2 regions of the Thermoanaerobacter siderophilus SR4 genome follow, and region 1 is predicted to be linked to the other one. Evidence: a T-box and tRNA genes for the amino acid it is inferred to sense, from the RefSeq annotation. Region 1 holds a T-box; the other holds one or more tRNA genes.
The links. A T-box is a leader RNA that pairs with one kind of tRNA and senses whether it is charged. The one in region 1 lies ahead of THESIDRAFT1_RS09115 (valine--tRNA ligase), so its partner is inferred to be a tRNA-Val.

Region 1 (4,893 bases):
TAACTCTTTAATAACTTAAGTCTTTCCTCTATGTTTTTAAGCATCGTAGTATATTTTTCTAATTTCTCTCTTTCAGCACTGACTACTTTTTCTGGCGCTTTTTTAACGAAATTTTCATTATTTAAAAGCCCTTGTGCTCTTTCAATTTCGCTTATCACTTTTTGTCTTTCTTCATTAAGCCTCTTTATCTCTTCTTCTAAGTCTATTAAATCTTCAAGTGGAAGTACCACCAATCCTCCTTCTATTGCTCCACTCAAAGCTTTATGAGGAATTTTACTTTTATCTGTTTCAATTACAACTTCGCTAGCACCTGCAAGTTTCATTATATAATTTGTACCCACTTCAAACATCTTTACATAATTTTCATTTTCAACAGTCACAATAACTTTTGCTTTTTTAGAAGGGGAAACATTTGCTTCTGCTCTTAAATTTCTAATGGTCCTAATAGCTTCCATTATAATCTCAGCATTTTTCGCTTCTTCAGTGAAATCCAGTTCTTCTTTGTATTTCGGCCATTCAGCAATCATTATGCTCTCGCCCTCATGAGGTAAATTCTGCCATATTTCTTCAGTTATAAAAGGCATAAAGGGGTGCAAAAGCCTCAAAGTATTATCAAGCACATATCTTAAAACAGACTTTGCAACCTTTTTAGCTTCAAGGTTATCACTGTAGAGCACAGGTTTGCTAAGTTCTATATACCAATCGCAAAATTCGCTCCACACAAAGTCATAAAGTTTTGTCGCAGCTATTCCTAACTCAAATTTTTCTAAATTCTCTGTCACTTCTTTTACTATATTGTTATACCTTGTCAAAATCCACTTATCAGCAATAGTTAACCCCTCTGTATAAAGATTAGTATCATTATCAGTTAAATTCAGCAACACATATCTTGAAGCGTTCCACAATTTATTTGCAAAGTTTCTGCTGAGTTCAACTTTATCTTGACTAAACCTCATATCGTTTCCTGGAGCATTTCCTATGACTAATGTAAACCTTAAAGTGTCTGCTCCATACTTTTCAATAACCTCTAACGGGTCTATTCCATTGCCAAGAGATTTGCTCATTTTTCTACCTTGAGCATCCCTGACTAAACCATGTATCAAAACATGCTTAAATGGTACTTCTTTCATAAATTCCAAACTCATAAAAATCATTCTTGCAACCCAGAAGAAAATTATGTCATATCCCGTAACAAGTACATCTGTCGGATAGAAATATCTTAAATCTTCTGTTTCTTCTGGCCAACCCATAGTAGAGAAAGGCCAAAGTGCAGAACTAAACCAAGTATCTAATACATCTTCGTCTTGATGTATGTGTATGCTTCCGCACGCTTCACATTTTTCCGGGTCTTTACGCGATACAGTTATATGCCCACAGTCATCACAATACCAGGCAGGAATTCTGTGTCCCCACCATAATTGCCTTGAAATACACCAATCCTTTATGTTTTCTAACCAATTAATGTATATTTTTTCAAACCGTTCTGGCACAAACTTAATTTTTCCTTCTTTTACAACTTCTAAAGCAGGTTTCGCTAAAGGCTCCATCTTTACAAACCACTGCTTGGAAAGTAGAGGTTCAACTACCGTATCGCACCTGTAACAATGTCCCACATTGTGAACGTGGTCTTCAACTTTTAGAAGTAGTCCGAGATTTTTGAGGTCTTCTACTATCTTTTCTCTCGCCTCATACCTATCAAGACCTTTATATTTTCCTCCATTTTCATTGATTATCGCATTCTCATTCATTATGTTGATAAATGGAAGATTGTGTCTTGTCCCCATCTCAAAGTCATTTGGGTCGTGAGCAGGCGTCACTTTAACAGCACCAGTTCCAAATGAAGGATCAACGTAGCTGTCAGTAATTACAGGTATCTCCCTTCCTACAAGTGGCAGTATCAAAGTCTTACCTACCACATCCTTATACCTTTCATCATCAGGATTTACAGCAACTGCTACATCCCCCAGCATCGTCTCTGGCCTTGTAGTAGCTATAACTACATATCCATCTTCACCTTTTATGGGGTATTTGATGTACCACAAATGCCCTTTTTGCTCTTTATGTTCCACTTCCGCATCAGATAAAGCAGTGTTGCAGTCTGGGCACCAATTTATTATCCTGTCACCTCTGTATATGAGCCCTTTTTCATAGAGAGAAACAAAAACCTCTCTTACCGCTCTTGAACATACTTCGTCCATAGTAAAGCGTGTCCTTGTCCAATCACAAGAAGAACCCAACTTTTTTAATTGGCTTAAAATACGGTTTTCGTATTTGTCCTTCCATGCCCATGCCCTTTTCAAAAACTCTTCTCTTCCTATTTCCTTCTTTGTGAGCCCCGTTTCTTCTCTTATCGTGTCTAAAACTTTTATCTCCGTCGCAATGCTGGCATGGTCTGAGCCAGGTATCCACAAAGCTGCATAACCCTGCATTCTTTTCCATCTTATCAATATGTCCTGCAAAGTATTATCAAGTGCATGTCCCATATGTAATTGCCCTGTTATGTTTGGAGGCGGTATAACAATGGTAAATGGCTGTTTTTCAGGGTCTATTTTAGGAGTAAAATATCCTTTTTCCATCCAAAAAGCATAAATTCTATCTTCAAATTCCTTTGGATTGTAGGTTTTAGCTATCTCTTTCATGCTTTACACTCCCTCCGTAAAATTTTAAAACCCTTTCACCCACAAAGGGCGAAAGGGCATTTCGCGGTACCACCTTCATTTATCACTCAAGCTATAACGGGCAGACCCGTTTAAACCTACTCAACTTCGGTTTACAGGCTCCAGAGCTACCTTCAGTGTACCTTTGGCGGGAATCCTTTCAGCCCATGGGATATCCCTCTCTTTAGCCAGTATACACTTACTCCTCTCTTTCATAGCCTCATATTCCATTTGATATATAATATATATAAAATCTCATGAATTGTCAACAGTTAAGTTGTTTTAAAGCAAACAATCAGATTAAATTTGCATAAGTATGATATAATGATAATAAGAAGATGTTTTAAATCGAGGTGTAAAAAATGTTAAAATTTCATGTTAAGGCAATTACGATGGACGTAGAAGGAAATTTCTCCGTCCTATTGACAGATGAAGAGGAAAAGAAAGTTTTACCTATAGTTATAGGTCCACTGGAAGCTCAAAACATAGCTATCCCTCTTCAGGGAATTACACCGCCTCGCCCTTTAACCCCCGACCTTTTAAAATCTGTTATTGAACAACTTGGAGGAAAACCTGAAAAAGTTGTAATTACTGATTTAAAAGATGACACTTATTATGCAGAGCTTTATATAAAACAAGGGGATAGAGTTATAAAATTAGACTCAAGACCCAGTGATGCGATAGCTTTGGCAATGCGAACTGATATACCAATTTTCATAAATATTCGTTTAGCGGAATTCACTTATGATATGGCAGATTTAAAATTTGATGATAGAGATAGTTAAAATTCTATTGGCCCTCTTAAAAATTTAAGAGGGCTACTTTTTTAAAGAATTGTTAACCATTATGTAAAAATAGTTGACAATTCTTTTTAAAAAAAATATAATAATTGTTGTAATAATACAATGAGGAGGAAAAATATGATAAAAACTAAAGACATGATTTTAGCTTCTCTTTTTGCTGCTATTACTTTTATAATGGGTTTTGTAAAAATCCCCTTACCTTTTTCTCCAGTACCTATCACAGGACAGACTTTTGCAGTAATGTTAGCTGGAGGGCTTTTAAATCCTACATCAGCATTTTTGAGCCTTTTTATTTTTGACCTTTTAGGTGCAATTGGAATACCTGTCTTTTCTGGACTTACAGGAGGCTTAAATGTTTTAGTAGGACCTACAGGAGGATATATTTTAAGTTGGCCCTTTGCAGCTTTTTTAATTTCTTTGACTTTAAAAAACAAAAAAGCAAATTTTATTAATATTTTTATAAGCTATCTCTTATTTGCAATAATTTTTGTTTATATTTTAGGAGTAACTCAACTCTCTTTTGTTACAGGAATGCCATTTAAAAAAGCCATTTTAGTCGGGGCACTTCCTTTTATACCTGGCGATTTAATCAAGGCATTTATCGCTTCCTATCTCACTTTAAAATTAAAACCTGTTATAAAATCTAATGAAAAAAGGCAAGGTTGAACCCTTGCCTTTTTTCATTACTGCTGAACAGTTGGTCCAAAGTTTCCTCTATAGCCTGCTCCTTTATGCGCTCCTTTAGCACCAAAACCTGCTCCCAAGCCTACACCTGTATTGCCATTGCTATTTTTTCCAAGTCCAAGACCTAAACCTACACCTGAACCTTTACCATATTGACAGGTTCCATCCCATGAATTTATCTTGTCTTCAATGGTTTTTTTGATTGTGTCAGCCCTATCCTGAGTTATTTTACCATCTTTAACTAATTGGTCTATAAACCCTTCTTTTTGCTCAATTAAAGCTTTTTTCAGATTGTCAAGTGTTATGCCATTTTCTTCTGCAATCTGAACTATTGTTTTCCCTGATTGAAGTTCACTTAAAATTTCATCTGCTGTCTTACCAGTCAGTTTTGCAAGAAAATCTGCATTTCTACTCATTCCGTATCTTGGTGCTGTCGTAGAATATTGAGGTGGCGTTGAAGAACTAGCTGTATTGCCAGTTGTGGCTGCATAAGCAGCTATTCCACTTAAAAGCATACCTCCTGTAAGTACTACTGCTACTACCTTTTTGAAATTCATTTAAAACCACACTCCTTTTTGAATTTTGTTTTTTATTTGTTACACTTATATAATAACCTTTTAGTTTGAGGTAACCATATTGAATTTGTGAAGGATGTGTGAAAATTCGTTTAAATTAATATGAGTATTGGCAATCTATAAAGTTTTGACAATATAAAAAAGAGATGGCTTCCCACCACCTCTTCTAACAAT
Region 2 (4,893 bases), 350 kb from region 1:
TGTTTCTAAAGGAGCGGATGTTTTAATAACAGCAGATATTGGCTATCACGATGCAGTAGAAGCCCAACACCTCGGATTGGCTTTAATTGATGCTGGACATTTTGCTACGGAGAATATTGCAGTCAGGTTTATTGCAGAATATATAATCGATGAAACTCAGAAACAGGGACACGAAATAGAAGTATTAATTAGTGAAAGTCAAAAAGATCCTTTTATGTATCTATAATTAGGTTGACAAAAACAGATATATATGATAATATATACTCGACTGATATTAGAAAAATATATATGAAATAACGCATGTGAGTAAGTCGGATGGCCGCGTGTGATTTCGCACGAGGAAAGTCCGAGCTCCACAGGGCAGGGTGCCGGGTAACACCCGGTGGAGGCGACTCCAAGGAAAGTGCAACAGAGATATACCGCCTGGCACTCAACTTGTTTAGTGCCAGGTAAGGGTGGAAAGGTGAGGTAAGAGCTCACCAGGGACCAGGCGACTGGTCTGCTCTGCAAACCCCACCTGGAGCAAGGCGAATAGGAGGGAGTAGGTGGCCCGCCGTTTCCCTCGGGTTATGCCGCTAGAGGTGTCAGGCAACTGACCCCCTAGATAGATGGCCATCCTCGACAGAACTCGGCTTATAGACTTGCTCACATGCATTTAAAATACCATGATTTTGTGGTATTTTTTATTTTTTATTTATACAAAATTAAAAAATTGTTTGGTCCATAAATTTTTGTTTGATTTAAAAGCTGTTTTTTGCTAATATTATATATGGGCAAAACTATTATAGAAGGAGAGATTCAGATGAGCATACATATTGGGGCTAAAGAAAACGAAATCGCTCAAACAGTGTTATTGCCAGGAGATCCTTTAAGGGCTAAATACATAGCAGAAAATTTTCTTGAAGATGTAAAATGTTACAATGAAGTTAGAGGAATGTATGGTTTTACAGGATATTATAAAGGGAAAAGAGTGTCAGTTCAAGGGACAGGCATGGGAGTACCTTCTTTATCTATTTATGTAAATGAGCTTATAACCAGTTACAACGTGAAAAATCTTATAAGAATAGGTACTTGTGGTTCTTTGCAGCCAGATATCAAACTCAGAGATATAGTAATTGCCATGAGCTCTTCAACAGACTCTGCAATAAATAAGATTAGATTTAATGGCATGGATTATGCTCCTACAGCAAGTTTTAAATTATTGAAAAAAGCCTATGATAAAGCAATGGAGTTAGGAATACAACCTAAAGTAGGAAATATTCTTACAACGGATACTTTTTATAATGATGACCCAGACAGTTGGAAACTATGGGCGAAGTTTGGTGTTTTGGCAGTAGAAATGGAAACTGCAGGACTATATACTTTGGCTGCTAAGTACAATGTAGATGCTCTTACAATATTGACAGTGAGCGATAGCTTGGTTACCGGAGAAGCAACGACAGCTGAAGAAAGGCAAAAGACTTTTATGGACATGGTGAAAATTGCACTAGAAATAGCTGAATAATTTTTTAAAAGAGGATAACCTTGTTTATCCTCTTTTAAAATAATTGAAAAAGGAGCTGATAGTTGATGAAACCTTTAAAATTTAAGCCTATTTTTATGGAGAGAATATGGGGAGGTACTGCATTAAGAGATAAATTTGGATTTGATATTCCCGAGGGTAAAAAAATTGGAGAATTGTGGACAATATCTGACAATAGAACAGCTGTTAGTGTAATTGAAGGTGGAGAATTTAATGGCCAAAAACTAAGTGATATAGCCTACAAATTTTTTGAGGATATATACGGTAAAGGGGTAAATTATGAGAGATTTCCTTTACTTATCAAAATAATTGATGCACAAGACAAACTTTCTGTCCAAGTTCATCCAGATGATGAATATGCTTTTAAATACGAAAATGGCGATTCTGGAAAAACAGAGATGTGGTATATAATAGATGCAAAACCAGGGGCTAAACTTGTATGTGGTTTAAAGGAAGGAACTACAAAAGAAGAATTTAAAAGGCTATTGGAGGAAGAAAGATTAGAAGAATGTTTAAAAGAAATAGAAGTAAAGCCAGGAGATGTGGTTTACATACCTTCAGGGATGGTGCATGCTATAGGTGAAGGCATACTTATTTGTGAAATTCAACAAAATTCAGACCTCACCTATAGAGTATATGATTACAATAGAGTAGATGAATTCGGGAGGAAAAGGAAGTTACATATAGAAAAAGCATTAGATGTTATAGATTTTAATTTAAAAACAGATAAAATAATACCTGAATTTAAAGGAATACAAGGCGGACGCATATCTCATGTTGTTAAATCTCCATATTTTCAGGTAAGTATAATTGAAATAAATGAAGAAGTAAAAATAGATACAGAAGGAAAATTTAACACTTTAACAGCTGTAGAAGGAAATTGTAAAATTGACTATTATGAAGGTACTGTTGAATTAAAGGCAGGAGAAACTGTATTAATACCTGCTTCTATTCCAAGTTATACAATAGAGGGCAATTGCAAGGTGCTCAAAGCTTATATATAGAAAGCGTAAATATTGACAACCTTTTATTAAAATTGTATAATAAAAAAGCAAGAAGTGGGGTTATAGCTCAGCTGGTCAGAGCGCTACGTTGACATCGTAGAGGTCACAGGTTCGATCCCTGTTAACCCCACCATTTTTTTATATGGGTTACATGGGGATATAGCTCAGTAGGGAGAGCGCATGCCTCGCATGCATGAGGTCAGGGGTTCGAATCCCCTTATCTCCACCAAACTGAAAATAAAATATTTTTATACATAAAATTTATTTTTTATCAAAAGATATAACCGAATCATAAAAATGAGGAGGTTATATCTTTTTATGTGGAAAAAATTGAGATTGATATCAATCTTGATAATTTTGCTATTAACCATATCAATATCTTTGAGCGGATGTAAAAGTACAGCTCAAAAACCATTTTTCAAACCTTTTAGTAAGATAGGAGTAAAAAAACTTCAAGTAGTAGGATTTTATGCTGATTCTGCTGGACCAGATAATTCATATCAATCATTGGTAAAATATTCAAGATATATTGATACACTTTCTCCCTTGTGGCTTACTGTAGAAGGAGACGGGACAGTAAAAGATTCTACAAACCCTCAAGCGCTGGATTATGCGAAAAAACAAGGGATAAAAGTAGTTCCTCTTGTTAATGTGGCTAACAGCAAAGATGAAGTTCTTTTGGATCCAAATATCCGAGAAAAGGCTATTTCTCAATTAATGGCTTTATTAAAAAAACATGATTTTGACGGTTACAACATAGATTTTGAGTTTATTCCTCATGGAACTAAAAATTATGTTCAGGACAAAGATTATCTTACGGCTTTTATAAGCAAAATAAGACCGCTTATCAAAAAAGAAGGTAAAATTCTTGACATTTCCGTTATACCTCATTATCAGGTACCTAAAGAAATATCAGGTATATACGACTATCACGAATTAGCGCCTTTAGTGGACCATGTCACCTTGATGACCTATGATAGGCATAATGCTTCTTCACCGCCGGGACCTGTTTCTCCTGAGCAGTGGGTGGAGTACAACGTCAAAGATGCACTAAATGAAGGTTTTAAACCTGAACAAATATGTTTAGGAGTAGCTACTTATGGATATGATTGGCCTGCAAGTAAAAGTGGTGGTTTCTCTCGCCCTACAAAAGAAATACTTACAAAAGCACAAATTCAAGGAATTCAAATAAAGTGGAGCGACCAATACCAAGAGCCTTATTATGTCTATTATGACAAAAACACGGGAATAACGAGAGAGGTATGGTTTGAAAACTCTGCCACTTTAGCTGAGAAGATAGAAGTTGCTAAAAGGTATAATTTACATGGCATATGTGTGTGGAGGATTGGCTTTGAAACCCCTTCTTTTTGGAATGTTATAGGTAAGAAAATAGGAAGCAGATAGAAAAATATTGAAAACATTTAAGTAAAGATATATAATAGAGGTGTGATTACCAAATTATTGGGGGGATTTTCATGAATTTAAATTCTTACATAGACAATATGAGAGACGACATTATAAAATCAGTTCAAGAATTGGTCAGGATAAAAAGTGTACAAGATGAGCCAAAACCAGGTATGCCTTATGGAGAAGGTGTTGCGAAGGCATTGGACAAAGCTTTAGAGATCGCACAAAGTTTAGGCTTTAGGACTAAAAACGTGGATGGATATGTAGGGTATGCAGAATACGGCGAAGGAGAAGAAATGATAGGAGTTTTGGGACATTTAGATGTAGTTCCAGAAGGTGATGGGTGGACCTATCCACCTTATGGTGCTGAAATACATGAGGGAAAGATATATGGAAGAGGTACTGTAGATGATAAGGGCCCTATAATTGCTGCTTTATACGGGCTAAAGGCTATAAAAGACGCTGGGTTAAAGCTTTCTAAAAGAGTGAGAATTTTATTTGGAACAAATGAAGAGACAGGTTCTCACGAAATTGCTTATTATTTAAAACACGATGAAGCTCCTACTATGGGTTTTACTCCTGATGCTCAATATCCAATTATATATGCAGAAAAAGGAATAACAATGTTTAATGTGGTAAAAGACTTTAATAAAAAGTCCAGCAACATTGTTATAAAATACATCAAAGGTGGAGAAAGGCCTAATGTAGTACCAGGCTATTGTGAAGCTGGATTAGATGTAAAAGAGGCAAATAAGAAGAAAGAAATTCAAGATAAGTTAGAAGCCTTCATAAAAGAGGCTGGTTACAATTTGAAGGCTGAAGAAAAAGACGAAATGCTTGTAATCAAATCAGTAGGGGTTTCGGCTCATGGCAGCCTTCCACACTTAGGGAAAAATGCTATAATGCAGCTATTTCTCTTCCTTGACAGAATAGATTTAGAGGATAGCGATGTCAAAGATT

Region 2: it has a tRNA-Val gene. The T-box ahead of THESIDRAFT1_RS09115 (valine--tRNA ligase) is inferred to sense a tRNA for this amino acid. The anticodon was not compared.

Annotation. Positions count from the first base shown of each region.
Region 1 is NZ_CM001486.1:1,856,489-1,861,381, reverse strand. It holds gene THESIDRAFT1_RS09115 (valine--tRNA ligase) at 1-2,639, opposite strand, end outside; T-box leader at 2,681-2,882, opposite strand; gene THESIDRAFT1_RS09110 (bifunctional nuclease family protein) at 3,020-3,442, shown strand; gene THESIDRAFT1_RS09105 (biotin transporter BioY) at 3,578-4,126, shown strand; gene THESIDRAFT1_RS09100 (DUF2680 domain-containing protein) at 4,144-4,701, opposite strand.
Region 2 is NZ_CM001486.1:1,510,398-1,515,290, forward strand. It holds gene THESIDRAFT1_RS07330 (Nif3-like dinuclear metal center hexameric protein) at 1-226, shown strand, start outside; RNA gene rnpB (RNase P RNA component class A) at 304-652, shown strand; gene deoD (purine-nucleoside phosphorylase) at 803-1,504, shown strand; gene manA (mannose-6-phosphate isomerase, class I) at 1,570-2,526, shown strand; tRNA gene THESIDRAFT1_RS07345 (tRNA-Val) at 2,583-2,659, shown strand; tRNA gene THESIDRAFT1_RS07350 (tRNA-Ala) at 2,680-2,755, shown strand; gene THESIDRAFT1_RS07355 (glycosyl hydrolase family 18 protein) at 2,845-3,930, shown strand; gene pepV (dipeptidase PepV) at 4,002-4,893, shown strand, end outside.